One region of the Arthrobacter sp. AL05 genome, then DNA from elsewhere that is predicted to be linked to it. Evidence: riboswitches for the same ligand, from Rfam matches in the RefSeq annotation. Region 1 holds a riboswitch; the other holds the start of a gene.

Evidence for each region. A riboswitch is a leader RNA that binds a small molecule or an ion and turns the genes downstream of it on or off. The one in region 1 is predicted to bind cyclic di-AMP.
Region 2: it holds a riboswitch for cyclic di-AMP, as region 1 does, so the genes downstream of both, QK287_RS15670 (M23 family metallopeptidase) here and QK287_RS12075 (hypothetical protein) in region 1, are expected to answer to the same signal.

What each region holds. Positions count from the first base shown of each region.
Region 1 covers NZ_JASBRC010000009.1:28,273-31,473, reverse strand. Annotated here, with positions in the region: gene QK287_RS12090 (universal stress protein) at 1-401, shown strand, start outside; gene QK287_RS12085 (DNA alkylation repair protein) at 475-1,128, shown strand; gene QK287_RS12080 (hypothetical protein) at 1,151-1,426, opposite strand; cyclic di-AMP (ydaO/yuaA leader) riboswitch at 1,599-1,797, shown strand; gene QK287_RS12075 (hypothetical protein) at 1,802-2,536, shown strand; gene QK287_RS12070 (dihydrofolate reductase family protein) at 2,594-3,181, opposite strand.
Region 2 covers NZ_JASBRC010000014.1:79,075-82,275, forward strand. Annotated here, with positions in the region: gene QK287_RS15665 (metal-dependent transcriptional regulator) at 263-961, shown strand; cyclic di-AMP (ydaO/yuaA leader) riboswitch at 1,076-1,314, shown strand; gene QK287_RS15670 (M23 family metallopeptidase) at 1,319-2,140, shown strand; cyclic di-AMP (ydaO/yuaA leader) riboswitch at 2,287-2,445, shown strand; gene QK287_RS15675 (NlpC/P60 family protein) at 2,703-3,201, shown strand, end outside.

The DNA of each region.
Region 1 (3,201 bases):
ACAGTGCACTGAAGTGGGCCGTGGATGAGGCAAAGCGCCGCAATGGCCGGATTCGCCTCATCACCGCCTGGAGCAAGCCCCCGCTCGCCTGGTACCCCGCACTGTTGGAAACGGCCGCCGGCGAAGTTGTGGCAGAGGACTCCCCCCGACGCGCAGCCGAGACGTTGCAGGCTGCTGCCCTGGAGACTGCTGAAAGCCAGGGCGTGGCAGCCAGTGGAGAGGTCGTTCACGGCGATTCGGCGGCGTCTGCATTGCTCGACGCCGCCAAGGCTGCCGACCTCGTTGTCGTGGGGGCGCGTGGTCACGGCGGATTCCCCGGGCTGCACCTGGGATCGGTGGCAACACAGATCATCAATCACGCGCCCTGCCCTGTGCTCGTTGTCCGGCCCAAGGAGTCTTGAGCAGCGGGGCCCGTTGGCTCGCCCCTTGCGGTCCGGATCATCAACAGCCCAGGGTCTGCGGGAGAATATCCCCATGAGCTATGCGTGTGATGCTATTGACGCGGCCCTCCAGCGCGAGTCCTCGTGGAGCCGAGCCGAGGACGCTGAGGCCAGGCACGGCAGCAATCACCGGTACTACGGTGCATCGGTCGGAGCCGTCCGCGGAACCGTCCGTGACACCCTCCGCCGCCATCCAGAACTGACCCATGATGACATCACCGCCCTGGGCTCCGAGCTGTGGGACGTGCCGGTCTTTGAACGCCGCCTCGCCGCCGTTGTGCTGCTGCAGTCAAAAGTGGGCGTGCTGACCAATACGGACCTGACCCGGATCGAGGGATTTGTGCGGAGTGCGCGGCTGGGCGCCTTGGTTGATCCGCTGGCCATCGACGTCGTTGGTCCCCTGATCGCCGGGCTCGACGTCGTCGGCAGGGTGCGCGCCGACAGCGTCCTGGACCGTTGGATTCGGGATCCCGACGGCTGGCTGCGCCGCGCGGCCCTGCTGTCCCCGCTGCGCGCACTCCGCACCGGCGCAGGGGACTGGCCCCGGTTCGTGCGTCACGCCCGATCGGCGCTGGCGTGCCCACCCCGAGCGGAGTCGGGGCAGGACGGCGAGAGTGCGGTCACCGACGTCGCGGTGGCCCTGATGCTCGCCGAGATGGAACGGCACCGGCCGGAGCTGGAGTTCTGACCCGGACGTCCCGGCCGGCAAGCTACCCTGTGTGGCCCGGTCGGCGCTCCACAACGGCGTAGGCCTTTTCGTCGAAGAACTCCCAATCCGTGATCACCATGTAGCCGAGGGTATCCACGCGGTCATTCAGGACGCGAACATCGAAGCCGCCGTCGCGTGGCTCGGCGTCCCACGTCGAAACGTGGACTTCCCCGTTTTCCAGGACCAGCAGTTCGGTGTTGACACTGAAGTCCGCCAACGGCTGGTTACTGAGCTGGCAGATTGCCACAGCGGGCCGGGCGGCGTGGGGAGCGGTCATTTTCGGGCCTCTGCTTCGGGGGACGGTGTTGGCAACATCCTATGCCTGTGACCGCGTGCGGGAAGGGCCAGCGGGCCCCCGCAGCCCGGTCCGCCGTTACCGCAACGTGACATGTTGTGATCATTCCGTTATCTTTGTTAGGTGCCTGTTGTCTCCGAGACGGGCTCTCCCCAGCCGATTGCCTAACTCTGCCGCGGCGCGGGGATAACTCGCAGCAACGTCCGGCAGAGACGGGGAAACCACTTTTGGCCCGCTGTTCTCCAGGGGTCTTGGGGTGAAGCCGCACGGCCCGACATGATCGGGTCCGCGTGCGGCCGGGTGTCTCCCATCCGAATCCGACAGCTCACCCCGCAGGCATTGGGAGAGGCTCAACTAATGACTTTCAGCAACACTCACGCGCCCAACCGCGACGATCTTCGCAGTACCCGCCGCACCATCGGCCGTCAGGCCGCAGTCTTCGCCGCCGCTTCCGGAATGGTTTTCAGCGGCGCGATGGCCGCCAATGCAGCGGACGTGCCTGCCCAGCGCGACTCCGCACCCGCGAGTTCCGTCGATGTCAAGGGCGTGGTCGCCGCCCCGGTTATGGCGGACTCCGCTGTGCAGATCACCTTCGAACGCCCCGTCGTTGAGACTGCCCCGGCGCCCGTGGTCGAGGCACCCCAGCCCGTCGCGGCCCCCGCAGCACCGGCCCGTGCGGCCGCCCCTGCCGCCCCTGCCGCCGCGAAGGCTACTGTCAACGTCCAGGCTGCACCTGCGCCGGCAGCGGCTCCTGTTGCTGCCCCGGCTGCCGGCGGGGTCAATGCCACCCTTCTGGCCGTGGCGTACGGCCAGGTCGGCATCACGCAGGACTGCACCGCGATGGTCGAGAAGGCCCTGAACGCTGCCGGCATCCCGGTTGGTGACATTGGTCCGATGGGCTTTATGAACTACGGGAAGGTAGTCGGCGACCCCCAGCCCGGAGACATCATTGTCCAGTCCGGCCACGTTGCCATCTACGCCGGCAACGGCCAGGCCATCAGCGGCGGCATGAACGGTGTCAACGCCACCATGGCCCACCCGCTGTCCTGGCTGACCGCCACGGGGCCCGTAACGTTCGTCCGCGCCGGCTAGCACAACCGCAGGCACTGTACTGAAGGCCGGTCGATCGGTTGCCTTGGGGGCAGCGGATCACCGGCCTTCGGTCTGCCCGGAGGCAGGCTCCGGGGAATACCGCAGCAACACCACCCCGCTGCCGAAGGTACGGCTCTCCAGCAGCCGGAGCGCCGTGATGTCATCGGCCGCCTGAAACAAAGGCTTGCCCCGGCCAAGCAGGACCGGGTGCACATAGATCCGGTACTCATCGATCAGCCCCAGCCGCCTGAAGGCCTCCGCGAGCTCTGCACCGCCCAGCGCAAGGTCGCCATCCGAGTGTTCCCTGAGCCGCCTCACGTCCCCGGGAACGACCTCGCGCACCACCTGCGTATTCCAGCCGGCCTTCGACAAGGTCCTGGAGTAGACGACCTTGGGCATGTCCCGCCAGATCCCGGCGAACTCGATCTCCGGGGCCGTGCTGGACGGGTCCTGGGCGGCCGTGGGCCAGTACTCGGCCATCATCTCGTACGTCACGCGGCCGTCTAGAAACGCTCCCATGCCGCGGAGCTCTTCGTTAAAATGTTGGTGCAGTTCTTCATCGACCCGATGCCAGCTCAGGTCCTGCCCCGGCCCCTCGATGAATCCGTCCAGGGATACCTGAAACATCAGAATGACTTTGTGCATTGCATCACTCCTTCGCTGCC
Region 2 (3,201 bases), on a different contig from region 1:
GGCTCCAATTTTCGGCTGGTACTACGGGTGGCTCGGGTGACGGCCCGGCAGGGTGGCTGCGGCGGAGCCTGTTGTTTCATTCTGCCTGACTGTCCCGCGGGGGAGGCAAAAGGGACCGTCACAGTCCGGTCATTGAGATTATCCGGAGTAACTCAAATTAGGCTAAGCTGGCCTGCGAACGTACGGCGGAACCCGCCAGGTCGCCGGCAGCGCACGGTACGGTGGAAATCACGCAAGGACGGCGCTCGAGGAGCTGAGCTGAATGACGGATCTGATCGATACAACCGAGATGTATCTTCGGACCATTCTGGAACTTGAAGAAGAGAACATCGTCGCCCTTCGCGCCCGCATCGCCGAACGGCTGCGCCACTCCGGCCCCACTGTTTCCCAGACCGTAGGCCGGATGGAACGCGACGGGCTTGTGGTTGTATCCGGAGACCGCCACCTTGAACTGACCGGCGTTGGCCGCAAGCGCGCCATCGAAGTCATGCGCAAGCACCGGCTTGCCGAGCGGCTGCTGGCCGACGTCATCGGACTCGACTGGGCCTATGTCCATGAGGAGGCGTGCCGCTGGGAGCATGTGATGAGCGAACGGGTGGAGCGGCGGATCTTCGAACTTCTCAACCATCCCACCGTCTCGCCCTATGGCAATCCGATCCCGGGTCTGGCGGAACTGGGCGGCCTGCCCGCCGACCCCAACCCTGACGGCGTCGTGAATCTGCTCGAAGCCATGGCCGGCTATGGGCCTGATTCCAGTGTCAGGGTCAACCGGCTGGCCGAGCCCATCCAGGTAGAGCCGGAGCTGTTGGTCCAGCTCGATGAGGGCGGCATCCGCCCCGGCGCCCTGGTATCCCTGGAGCGCGTGGGGGAGTACATTTCAGTGCGCGTTCCTGACATCGAAGGTGCCCTTGAATTACCGCCTGAGGTCGCTGCCCACGTCTTTGTAACCATCGCTTCCTGAGGTTGCCGCGACAACCCGGGGCCGTCCGCGAGTTGTCCACAAGCTGATAACGGATTTATCACTGGACGGCTTAATCGCCTATAGTTGGAGACTAGTACCGATATCAAAGCGTTATCTGATCCGAAGCCGAGCCCTGCCAGCGGAACAGTCGCAGAATCATCTCCTGGCAGGGGCGGGGGAACCACTTTTGGCTGTTTAGCGGCCTTGGGGTGAAGACCGTCAGCGGCAAGTACCCACAAACACGGAATCCATCGGATGCCCCTGCGCGTGATTGCTTGCCACGGCGGACCGGGTCGTTGATCTCTCTGACCCGAATCCGACAGCTAACTCCGCAGGCTCTCCAGAGAGGAACCGTTGTTGACCACCCAGACCGCCAAGGGCCGCCGCCGTGCGACCGGCCCTGCCTCGGAGCCGCGTCCCGCCGCTGCCATGACGGCAGAGCGTCCGCGTGACGCGCACCGTGACGCGCGCAGGGACCGCCGCAGCCCCTTCCGCCAGGTAACAGATTTTGCCGCCGCCAGCGGTGTAGGCCAAAAGGCGGGTCTTGCACTGGCCGCTGCGGGCTTGGCCCTCACCGTCACAGTTCCCGCAACTGGCCCTGTTCTGGCCACAGACGCCGGCTCCGGCGCGGCAGCCAGCCCGGCAGCCGTGCAGCCCGATGTGACAGCAGCAGCGGCCAAGATCGACTTCAGCCGCACGGCAGTAACCACCAAGGGCGATCCGGACGGAAAGCTCAAGCAGTTGCTCAGTGCACAGTCCGCTGGCTCGATCACCCGGGCGGCCTCCGCAGGCAGCCTTGGGGCGCCGCTGGACCAGATGGTCACGGCGTCGCCGTTTGGCTACCGCGTCAGCCCCATCACCGGAGGCTCGGGCGAGTTCCACCGCGGGCAGGACTACTCGGCGCAGTGCGGCACCGTAGTCCACGCTGCCGCGAGCGGCACCGTGACATTCACCGGCTGGCACCCCTACGGCGGTGGTAACCGCGTGGTGATCGACCACGGCAACGGCCTGGAGACCACCTACAACCATCTGTCCTCCGCCAGCGTGAAGGTGGGGCAGCAGGTCTCCCGCGGGGATGTTGTGGCTCTTAGCGGCACCACCGGCGCCTCCACCGGCTGCCACCTCCACTTCGAGGTTATGGTCAACGGCGAAGTCGTCGACCCGACCGGTTGGCTCTGAAAATAGAGGGGACACTCTCGCATTCTGAGGACACGCCGTGATCCGAATGTGACATTAGGGTCCAACTGCTGTAAAGTTTGAACCACGCCAACTTTTTCGAAGTTGGCGCTCTTGAGTGGATTGCCTAGCTCTGCCACCGCTCAAGGTCCGTTCGCATGACATCGTCTGGCAGGGGCGGGGGAACCAATTTTGGTCTTCGCAAGAAGGCCTTGGGGTTAAGTCGCAAAGCTTCCCAGGAAGCAGCGCGGCCGGGTGACTCCCATCCGAATCCGACAGCTCACCTCGCAGGCATTGGGAGAGGCTACTTTCGTGCATACACGCCAAAATTCCGCGCTTCACCGCGCTTGCGCTGCTCTTTCGAGCCCGCTGGAATCCAATGAACGCGCCGGCCTTGCCGGTGCCCGGACCGCAGGCCACACGGTTGCCGCTTTTGGCGCGTCTTCGCAGTACACCCTTCGCTAAGTAACCCATTTTCGGGGCGATCCGGCGTACCCCCAAGATGCCGGAGCGTCCTCAGCCCGCGCCTAAAAGCGCGGACCAGGAACACGAAAGAGAGAACTTAATGACTACTCGTGCAAACGCACGGCATCGCGCCGAGGTCACCAGGACCAACTCGCTGGCCGTCATTGCCAAGGCTGTCGGCGGCAACGCCGGCGGCATGGGTCGCCAGGCCGCAGTTATCGCTGCTGCTTCCGGCCTCGTCCTGACCAGCGGTATCGCAGCCAATGCTGCTGAGGCCAACGTTCAGCGCGAATCCGCCTCCGCTTCCACACTCGACGTCCAGTCGAGCACCCCGGCTGCCATCTCGGCTGCTTCCACTATCGCGATCTCCTTCGAGAAGCCGGCCGTCACCACCACCCCGGCTCCGGTTGTTGAGGCCCCGAAGCCCGTTGTGAAGGTCCAGGAAGCGCCTGCTGCCAAAGCGGCCGGTACCCAGGTAGCTGCCGCCGCAACTGCCGCCACCGGCACCGCGGTAGCAGCCGTTTCCAAGGCGCCGGCCGTCGCCAGCGGCATGGGCGCAACGATTGCCGCTGCCGCTTATGCCCAGCTCGGTGTTAGCC